Regions from separate parts of the Methylocystis sp. JR02 genome, predicted to be linked through region 1. Evidence: predicted binding sites of a transcription regulator. Region 1 holds the regulator's gene; each other region holds the start of a gene.
The links. Region 1 encodes LexA, which represses DNA repair genes until DNA is damaged. Its sites were predicted from a motif close to TGTTCNNNNTGTGTTCNG; they were not measured.

Region 1 (3,273 bases):
AAGAGGCGGAGCTCGAGATCTGGAAACAGGGTGCGGACGGTAATTACATCCACCTCAAGACCTTCCCCATGTGCCGCTGGTCGGGGCAGCTCGGCCCCAAGACGCAGGAAGGCGACCGTCAGGTGCCGGAGGGCTTCTATTCGATCACCCCGGCCCAGATGAACCCGAACTCGTCCTATTATCTCTCTTTCAACGTCGGCTATCCGAACCAGCTCGACCGCGCCCTGGGCCATACGGGCGGCACGATCATGGTGCATGGCGCCTGCTCTTCGGCCGGCTGTTTCTCCATGACCGACGCGCAGATCGCCGAAATCTACGCCATCGCCCGCTCGAGCTTCGACGGCGGCCAGCGCGCGATCCAGATGCAGTCCTATCCGTTCCGCATGACGGCGGAAAACCTCGCCAAGCACCGGCTGGACGCGAATATCGGCTTCTGGAAAAACCTCAAGGAAGGCAACGACGTTTTCGAGGTGACGAAGCAGGAGCCGCAGGTGGCTTTCTGCGGCCGCCGCTATGTCTTCAATGCGACGCCGGGCGGCGCCATGGACCCGGTCTCGGCCTGTCCGCCTCTCAAGCGCGACCCCGATCTCGTCGCCAGCGTCTCCGCCAAGGCCGCGAAGGACGACGAGAAGATCGCCGAGCTTTCCCAGAGCGTGAAGCCGGTGCGCGTCGTCTATGAGGACGGCGGCCAGCATCCGAGCTTCGCCTCGAAGGCGGGAGAGGCCAGCCGGCCCGAGGCGCTGACGGGGCCGACGGAAATCGCGCTCGAAGAGAAGCCGGCGCGCGCCGTCGACAAATCCGCCCAGCAGCTCGCGACGAAATCCCCGGTGGTGACCATGGCCGCCGCCAAGGCTGCGGCGCAAAGCCACGAAGCCTCGACCGTCGTCCGCGCGCTTGCGCCGGAGCCTCACCGCGAAATGTCGGCGCTGGCTGACGAAAACGGGCCGACGGCGTCGATCAAGAAGGCGCTCAACCCGAAGAAGTAGGGCGCCGCCCCCCGTCCCGGCGCGACTCAGATTGTCGGTAAACCTCCTAGGCGGCCTCGTCCTTCGAGACGCGAGCGTCGCTCGCTCCTCAGGATGAGGCCTAAGTGTTTGGCGCAGATGCAAAAAGCCCCTCATGCTGAGGAGCCTGTGCAGCAGGCGTCTCGAAGCGCGAGGGGCGTCGACGCCGCTTTGCGAATAATTGAGCGCTACCCGCTCGGGCGCGGCTTTCCTTTTGAAAAGCCTTTGTTAACCCGGCCTCGGCAATAGTTGTTGCGGAACGCACAGGGAACGCCTATAAATCGTTCATGATTTGTTTTGAGGCTCGCGGCCTGAGGGCGAGGCGCGCGGCGGTTCGTGTCGCGAGGGGCGGATTATGCTGACAAAGAAACAGAGCGATCTGCTGCGTTTCATCCACGAGCGGCTGAAGGAAACCGGCGTTCCGCCGTCTTTCGACGAGATGAAGGACGCGCTCGATCTGCGCTCGAAGTCCGGCATTCACCGGCTTATTCTCGCTCTCGAGGAGCGCGGCTTCATCCGGCGCCTGCCCAATCGCGCGCGCGCGCTCGAGGTTTTGCGGCTGCCCGAATCGGCGACGCCCAGGGGCGGCGGGGCCGCGCGCGGCGGGAAGTTCTCGCCGTCGGTCATTCAAGGCAATCTGGGCCGCGTTCGGCCGCTGCACGAGCGCGGGGAGGACGAGGCGAATCAACAGGTCGCGATTCCCGTGATGGGCCGCATCGCCGCCGGCACGCCGATCTCAGCCATCCAAAGCCGCAGCCATACCATCAGCCTGCCGCCCGAGATGCTATCGAGCGGCGAGCATTTCGCGCTGGAAGTGCGCGGCGACTCCATGATCGAGGCTGGTATTCTGGACGGCGACACGGTCGTCATCAAGAAACAGGACTATGCCGACACCGGCGACATTGTCGTCGCGCTGATCGAGGACGAGGAAGCGACGTTGAAGCGGCTACGCAAGCGCGGCGCGTCGATCGCGCTGGAGGCGGCGAACCCTGCCTATGAGACGCGCATTTTCGGGCCGGACAAGGTGCGCATCCAGGGCAAGCTGGTGAGCCTGCTGCGGAAGTACTGACATCCACAGTCACCCCGTCGTCATTGCGAGGAGCGAAGCGACGAAGCAACCCAGGGGCAGCCATCGCGGCCCTGGATTGCTTCGCTTCGCTCGCAATGACGGTCGGTGGTTTTCGCATGGATTCCCAACCCGCCTCTCACGCGATTACTCCAGCGGCTCTGCAAGCTCTGCTTCCTCAGCGCTTTCATCCTCCTGCGCCACCGCGCGTCGGATCTGCTGCGCGGGTTTCGGCGACCAGGGCCGGTCTTCGTCGACGCCTCGCGCCGTCGTCCACGCGACCGCGCCGCCTTCCAGAATTCGTAGCGAGACCGCGCCGGTTTCCGCCAGCTTGCGCCGGTCGATCACGATCGGCGCTTCGCAGCCTTCCGGCGCCCGCAGCGGCGTGACGATGATTGCGGCGCGGGCGCAGTCTTCGAGAAGCGCCGCGCGGGACGTCGCCAGTGCGACGATCCTCCCATCGGCGGCCTTGCCGATACAGCCATAGTCGTCGCAGGACGCCGCTTTCGCCTCGTCGACGGCGCGCGTGTCCGCGTCGGCGCGCAGCCATTGTTCCGCGGCGAAGGCGCCGGGTTTCTTGCCGAGCAGCGCGAGCTCGCCCGACGGCCTGCGCAAAGCCGCCGCCTCACCCGTCGCGGGAATGGCGATGTCGAAGCGCTCGGCGTTCGTCGCCCCCATGAGGCCGATTAAAGCGAGCGGGATCGCCGTCGCCCGCCACGGCCATGTTCGCCACAGAACCGCCGATAGAACGGCGAGCGCCAGAAAAACCATCGACCAGGGCGCGAAGGCCTTCACATGCAGGCTCGCTCCAGGCACGTTGGCGATGAGGCCGGCGAGCCAGATCACGAGATTGATCCCCATCTCGAGGTAGCGCCAGATGAAACCGTCGAGGCCGAAGGGGTAGAGCGCCGCGCCGATCAAAGCGCAGGGCACGGCGAAGAACTCGATCGCCATCAGCGTCATCGGATTGCCGATGAGCACATAAGGGCTCAACTCGTGGAAATCGTAGGCCATGAAGGAGGCGGTGGCGGAGGTCGCGCAAAGCGTTGCGACAAGCGCCGCGCCCGGCCCGTGCAACAGGCGCTCGGCGATCGTCTCTCGCCACTCGGCGAGGCGGCTGCGCAGGCCAACCCCGAGCGTGCGCGCGCTTCTCTCGGTGAGCTGGTCGCCGCGCCATTCGTAGATGGCGATGAGCGCCGCGAC
Region 2 (3,273 bases), 1.3 Mb from region 1:
AAGCGGCGATGATCGCCAGAAGCTCCACAGCGCTCATGCCGCGACCCGCCGCGCCGCCAGACCCGCACGATAGGAGAGCGCCTCGGCAAGATGCGCGCGCGCAATCCGTTCGGCGCCATCGAGATCGGCGATGGTGCGGGCGAGTTTCAACACGCGATGGAAGCCGCGCGCGCTCAGGGCGAAACGATCCGACGCGTCCCGGATCAGCGCAGTCCCCGGGCCGTCGAGCTGCGCCACCCGCTCGATGACCGACGCAGGCGCAGCGGCGTTGGCGAGGACGCCCGGCAGTCCCAACGCCTCGTAACGCTCCCGCTGCAAGGCGCGGGCGCGGGCGACGCGCGCTGCAACCTCGCGCGAGCCTTCGGCCGGCGGCGGCAGGACAAGATCGGCGGCGCTGACAGCGGGCGCCTCGATCTGGAGATCGAAACGGTCGAGCAGCGGCCCGGACAGACGCGCCTGATATTGCGCCACGCACCGTTCATTGGGCTGCCGGCGGCAGGCGAAGCCGGGATCGAGCGCGTGGCCGCAACGGCAGGGGTTCATCGCCGCGACAAGCTGGAAACGCGCGGGATAAACCGCCCGATGATTGGCGCGCGCGATGGCGACCTCGCCAGTTTCGAGCGGCTGGCGCAGACTGTCGAGAACCTGCGGCTGGAACTCCGGCAATTCGTCGAGGAAGAGCACGCCATTGTGGGCAAGCGAAATTTCGCCGGGCTTCGCGTGGGTTCCGCCGCCAACGAGAGCGGCCATGGAAGCGGAATGATGCGGCGCGCGAAATGGCCGCCGGTCGGTCAGCTCGCCCCCGGCGATCTGCCCCGCGACCGAATGGATCATGGAAACTTCGAGCAGCTCGCGCGGCGTCAGCGGCGGCAGGATCGACGGGAGCCTTGCGGCGAGCATGGATTTGCCCGCCCCCGGCGGCCCGCTCATCAGCAGATTATGGCCTCCCGCCGCGGCGATTTCCAACGCCCGCTTGGCGCTCTCCTGCCCTTTGATGTCGGCAAGATCGGGAAGATCTGCGGCCCGTGCGCGCACCGCCGGCTCGGGCCGGGCCAAGACCTGCGTTCCTTTGACATGATTGACGAGCTGAATGAGCGAGCGCGGCGCGAGCACCTCCATCTCTCCGGAGGCCCAGGCGGCTTCCGGCCCGCATTCCTTGGGGCAAATCAGCCCCTGCCCCCGCGCATTGGCCGCCACCGCGGCCGGGAGCACGCCGGCGACAGGCGTCAGCGTCCCGTCGAGCGCGAGCTCGCCGAGGACGACAAAGCCTTCCAGCGCATCGGCCGGGATCGCGCCAATGGCCGCCATCACCCCCAGCGCGATGGGCAGATCATAATGGCTGCCTTCCTTGGGCATGTCGGCGGGAGCGAGATTTACGGTGATGCGCCTAGCGGGCAGAGCGAGGCCGGAGGCGATGAGCGCCGCCCGCACCCGCTCGCGCGATTCGGCGACAGCCTTGTCGCCAAGGCCCACGACATTGAAGACGACCGAGCCGGGCGCAATCTGGACCTGGACGTCCACCGGGCGCGCTTCGACGCCTTCGAAAGCGACCGTCGCCACCCTGACCGCCATAGCAATGCTCCCAGAAAACCACCGGCCGCCTGAAACAGAGCTAAATTAACTTTCGGGGCTTGATCGCGCAAGAACAATATACGAACATTCGAACGCTCGCTCGTAAGCTTGCCGCATTGTCAAATATGTTTAGGCTCCCTGGCGTTTCGGAGAGCCCGAGGAGGAGGCCGATGAAGAGATTATCGACAAGCCGCGCCGCCGCTAAGTTTTTGGCGGCGACGCTTGTTATCGGAGCGCTCGGCGTGGCGGCGCCGGCTCAGGCGGCGCGATGCGGCAATGGCGCGGGCGGCTTCGAGGCGTGGAAACAGGCGTTTGCCGAGGAAGCGCGCGGGCGCGTCGGCGCCGCGGGCATCGACGCCCTCATGGACACCCATTACAACTCCCCGACGATCGGCGCGGATCGCGGCCAGAAGAGCTTTCATCTCTCTCTGGAAGCCTTCATGACGAAGCGCGGCGCCTCGGCCATCGTCGCGCGCGGACGCCAGCTCAAACATTCGCAGGCCGCGCTCTTCTCCTCGATCCAGAGCCGCTATGGCGTGCCGCCGGGCCCGCTTTTGGCGATTTGGGGCATGGAGACGGGTTTCGGCGCGGTGCATGGCAATCAGCACGCGCTGTCCGCCGTGGCGACGCTCGCCTATGACTGCCGACGGTCGGACTATTTCACAGATCAGCTCTACGCCGCCCTCGAGCTGATCGACAATGGGAGACTGTCCGCCAGCGCCCGCGGCTCCATGCATGGCGAGATTGGCCAGACGCAGTTTCTGCCCAAGAACATTTTGCAATATGGCGTCGGCAATCTGGACAACGCCTCGGCGGCGCTGATGTCCACGGCGAATTTCCTGCACGCGCATGGCTGGCGCGCGGGGGCGGGCTATCAGCCGGGAGAGCCCAATTTCGAGGCGATCCAGGCCTGGAACGCCGCCTCGGTTTATGAAAGAGCCATCGCCATCATCGGCCGCCAGATCGACGGCGGCGGCGAATAGCTCGAGTTGAATTGCTAAGTCCGCCGCGTCGAAAACGGCGGACTTACATGGATGTCGACCTATTCTGCGGCGGTGCTGTACCTGTCGGTCTCGTCCCGTTCCTCGGCTTTTTCTCCGTCGGTCTCGGCCGCCTCTTCTTCAACCGTCTCTCGGGACGGGTCCGCGTCCGGGTCGGGGCCGTCGATCGGCGGCAGCGGCGGCGTCTTGAAAGCCGCCGCGGCGGTGGCGATCTGCGGCGGCGGCTTGCGGCCGCGATGCACGAGATAAATGAGGAAAGCGGCGACGACGCCAAGGCCAAGCGTCAGATAGATCGGCAGATCGCGCATGAAAGTGCGATCGACCGAGAAAGGAAAGCGCGACACCCATTGCTCGCCGTGGTCGCCGGTCACGGTCACGATGCCGACGAAATAGCCGCCCTCCTTGAAGGTGTGCTCGAAATTCACCGTACCGGTTGGATAGAGCTTGGGCGGCTGGTAGGCGACGGTCGCCGCCTCGAGATTCTCGTTCTCCTTTTCCGGGCCGCCCACGTCCTTGACGATACGGATCTCGATCTTCATGTCGCGGAGCTCTTGCTGCTCCGCGTCGAGCACCATGATGATCGGGCCGGTCGCGGGGATGTCCTCGCAGAACTCGTTTTTCGAGGCCTCGGGCAAATAGCCCGTGAAGTTCATGACGTCGGGGCCGATGTACAGCCGGCAGCGGCCTTCGGCGGCGCCCA
Region 3 (3,273 bases), 3.2 Mb from region 1:
GTGGAAGCCGGCAATCTTCTTCCAGAGGCCATAGGCCTCGTCGTCGTCATGGTAGACGGTGACGAGGAGGCGGTCGATGGGAAGCTGGAACTCGCGGCTGATCAGCCCCCAGGCGAGTTCGATCGCGCCTTCCTTGAAATAATCGCCGAAGGAGAAATTCCCCAGCATCTCGAAGAAGGTGTGATGCCGGGCAGTATAGCCGACATTGTCGAGGTCATTGTGCTTGCCGCCGGCGCGCACGCATTTCTGCGCGGATGTCGCGCGCGCCTGATGGCGCTTCTCGACGCCGGTGAAGACGTTTTTGAACTGCACCATCCCCGCATTGGTGAACATCAGCGTGGGGTCATTGTGCGGAACGAGCGGAGAGGACGCGACCTTCTCATGGCCATTGCGGACGAAGTAATCGAGGAAGGTGGAGCGTATCTGGTTGACGCTGCTCATTATGCGTCTCTCTCGGGCGCGACCGGGATGCCCCGATCATATGGTGATTGGTAAGCCGGACGAAAGCGCGTCCGGCGGGTCCGTGCCGCCTCGGCTTTACGAGGCGTGTGTCTGTCGCCGGGCGATATGCCAGTCCGCAAGCTTTTCGGCAATGAAAAAGGCCCGCAGGGCGGGCCTTTGAAAACCGGGAGATACGAGCGGGGAGGGGCAGTCCGCCTATTCCTTGTCGTCGCCGTCGGCGGCATCCAGAATTTTCTCGGCAATAAGGCCCGAGTTCTCGCGGATCGCTTGCTCGATGCGCTGTGCGGCTTCCGGGTTCTGGCGCAAAAAGCTTTTGGCGTTTTCGCGGCCCTGGCCGAGGCGTTGGCTGTCGTAGGAGAACCAGGCGCCTGATTTGTCGACAACGCCGGCCTTCACGCCAAGATCGATGAGCTCGCCGAGCTTCGAGACGCCTTCGCCATACATGATGTCGAATTCCACCTGTTTGAAAGGCGGGGCGACCTTGTTCTTGACCACCTTGACACGGGTCTGATTGCCGATGGTTTCGTCGCGCTCCTTGATGGCGCCGATGCGGCGGATGTCGAGACGAACCGAGGCGTAGAATTTCAGCGCATTGCCGCCCGTCGTCGTTTCCGGCGAGCCATACATCACGCCGATCTTCATGCGAATCTGGTTGATGAAGATGACGAGCGTGTTGGAGCGGGCAATGGAGGCGGTTAGCTTGCGCAGCGCCTGGCTCATCAGGCGGGCCTGGAGACCGGGCTGGACCTCGCCCATTTCGCCTTCGATCTCGGCGCGCGGCGTCAAGGCGGCGACCGAGTCGATGACGAGCACGTCGACCGCGCCGGAACGCACCAGCGTGTCGGTGATCTCCAGCGCCTGCTCGCCAGTGTCTGGCTGAGAAATCAGCAGCTCGTCGAGATTGACCCCGAGCTTGCGGGCGTAGACCGGGTCGAGCGCATGTTCGGCGTCGACGAAAGCGCAGACGCCGCCAATCTTCTGCGCCTCGGCGATGACGTGCAGGGTCAGCGTGGTTTTGCCCGAGGATTCCGGCCCGTAAATCTCGACGATGCGACCGCGCGGCAGGCCGCCGACGCCAAGCGCGATGTCGAGGCCGAGCGAGCCGGTGGAAATGGTCTCGATCTCGACGGCTTTTTGATTCTTGCCGAGCCGCATGATCGAGCCCTTGCCGAAGGCGCGCTCGATCTGCGACAGGGCGGCGTCCAACGCCTTGGTCTTGTCCACGGACGATCCTTCCACGAGGCGGAGATTAGCTTGGCTCACGGCTGAAATCCCTTCTGGCATGATTTCAATGGCGGGGGCAACAACAACTCTGGCGCAATTGTGCATGATTTGTTCTCAAAACCAAGTTCTTTTTTTGTTCGCGTGAATATAAAAGCCGAGAAGGCGACTGCTACCGTGACCATGGGAGCCTCGCCGCCATCGGGCGCAGGTCGCGATATTGACGCGGGCCTTGCCGCTTCCCATCTGCGGGCCATGCGCCCTCGCATCCCCGCCGTCATGCCCTCCGTTGTCGTTCGCTCGGCGCTTCTGGTTTTGGCGCTTGCGCCCTTTGCTGCGCGCGCCGATGACGCTCCCCCGTCAATTATCGCGCCGGAAACCGAACGCTTCACGCTCCAGCCCGCCGATGGCGGGTTTTTGCGGATGAACAAGGACACGGGCGCGGTTTCCTTCTGCTCGGTGAAGGAAGGCGTCTCCGTCTGCCGGCTCGGCGCTGACGAGCGCACGGCTTTTGAAGCCGAGATCGAGCGTCTTCGCGCCGAAAACACGCGGCTGAAGGCTGCGGGCGTCGCGCCGCGCAGGCCCTCGACGCTGCCCGATGAACAGGAGTTCGAAAAGGCGCTTTCCTTTACCGAGCGGTTTCTGAGACGCATAATGCGGCTCTTCAAGGAGGAAGCGCCGACGGGAGGCGCGCTATGAGCGCAGGAGCCATGCGCCGATGACCGATGAGAGCCCCTTCTCCAATTGGCCCCATCTCGATAAGAAACCGCCGCGCCCCGAGCGCGAATATTTGATCCTCCCCGGCGCTGCCGAAGCGGAACGCACTACGGAACCCTTGCACATGGCGTCGAATAACGGGCTCGAAAATTTCCTCGGCGGCTCGCCCCTCAATGTGGTCGTGCGGCTTTTCTTCATCTCGCTTGTCGTCGGCGCTTTGCTGATGTGGCTGGAATTGCGGCCGATCGACATTCTGCATGGCGTGCAGGCCTTTATCGACCGCATCTCGTCGTTGGGCCTGGGAGCGGTGAAGGAGCTTTTTAGCTATGTGCTGGCGGGCGCCGTGTTTGTCGTGCCGGCGTGGCTCGTGCTGCGGCTGATGAACATGGGCGGGCGGCGGTAGGCCGCTGGCCTCAAAAGCCTTGCTCGTCCGCGAAGCCTTGTACGAAATCCGCTTGATTGGTTCGCTGTCATTCCCGACGCTCGCGTCGTTTGGACACAGAGGAAATCACCGCCGTCATTGCGAGGAGGCGGAGCCGACGAAGCAATCCAGGGCTGCATCGCTGCTCTGGATTGCTTCGCTTCGCTCGCAATGACGGGCGCTGAATAACCCATGCGAGCTATTCAAGCGGAAACGGTATCACGGACCGTGCTTTGCCCAGACGGACCGGACCTGAGCTTCGGTGGCGAATTCTCCTCGCGTCGCGGCCGCTTTCGAACGGGCGATCGCCGCCTTTTCCTCCGGCGACAACAAAACCGGGGAGCCGCCCTCGCCGGTCAGCTCGATTATCATACGCGCGATCTTGTCCTGATCCTGTGGCGGCAGGCTGCGCAGGACCCCAATCGCTTCGTCGAGGAGCTTTGTCATCGGGG

Region 2: QNA11_RS07335 (YifB family Mg chelatase-like AAA ATPase) is a predicted target of LexA. The motif match lies at 1,642-1,659, and genes of this name have one in related genera.
Region 3: recA (recombinase RecA) is a predicted target of LexA. The motif match lies at 1,810-1,827, and genes of this name have one in related genera.

What each region holds. Positions count from the first base shown of each region.
Region 1 covers NZ_JASIRC010000001.1:174,035-177,307, forward strand. The annotation lists gene QNA11_RS00735 (L,D-transpeptidase family protein) at 1-986, shown strand, start outside; gene lexA (transcriptional repressor LexA) at 1,360-2,073, shown strand; gene QNA11_RS00745 (ComEC/Rec2 family competence protein) at 2,218-3,273, opposite strand, start outside.
Region 2 covers NZ_JASIRC010000001.1:1,516,704-1,519,976, forward strand. The annotation lists gene QNA11_RS07330 (ATP-binding protein) at 1-37, opposite strand, end outside; gene QNA11_RS07335 (YifB family Mg chelatase-like AAA ATPase) at 34-1,572, opposite strand; gene QNA11_RS07340 (lytic murein transglycosylase) at 1,743-2,555, shown strand; gene QNA11_RS07345 (hypothetical protein) at 2,615-3,273, opposite strand, start outside.
Region 3 covers NZ_JASIRC010000001.1:3,368,078-3,371,350, forward strand. The annotation lists gene alaS (alanine--tRNA ligase) at 1-441, opposite strand, end outside; gene recA (recombinase RecA) at 658-1,725, opposite strand; gene QNA11_RS15985 (hypothetical protein) at 1,867-2,382, shown strand; gene QNA11_RS15990 (DUF6460 domain-containing protein) at 2,402-2,803, shown strand; gene QNA11_RS15995 (hypothetical protein) at 3,041-3,268, opposite strand.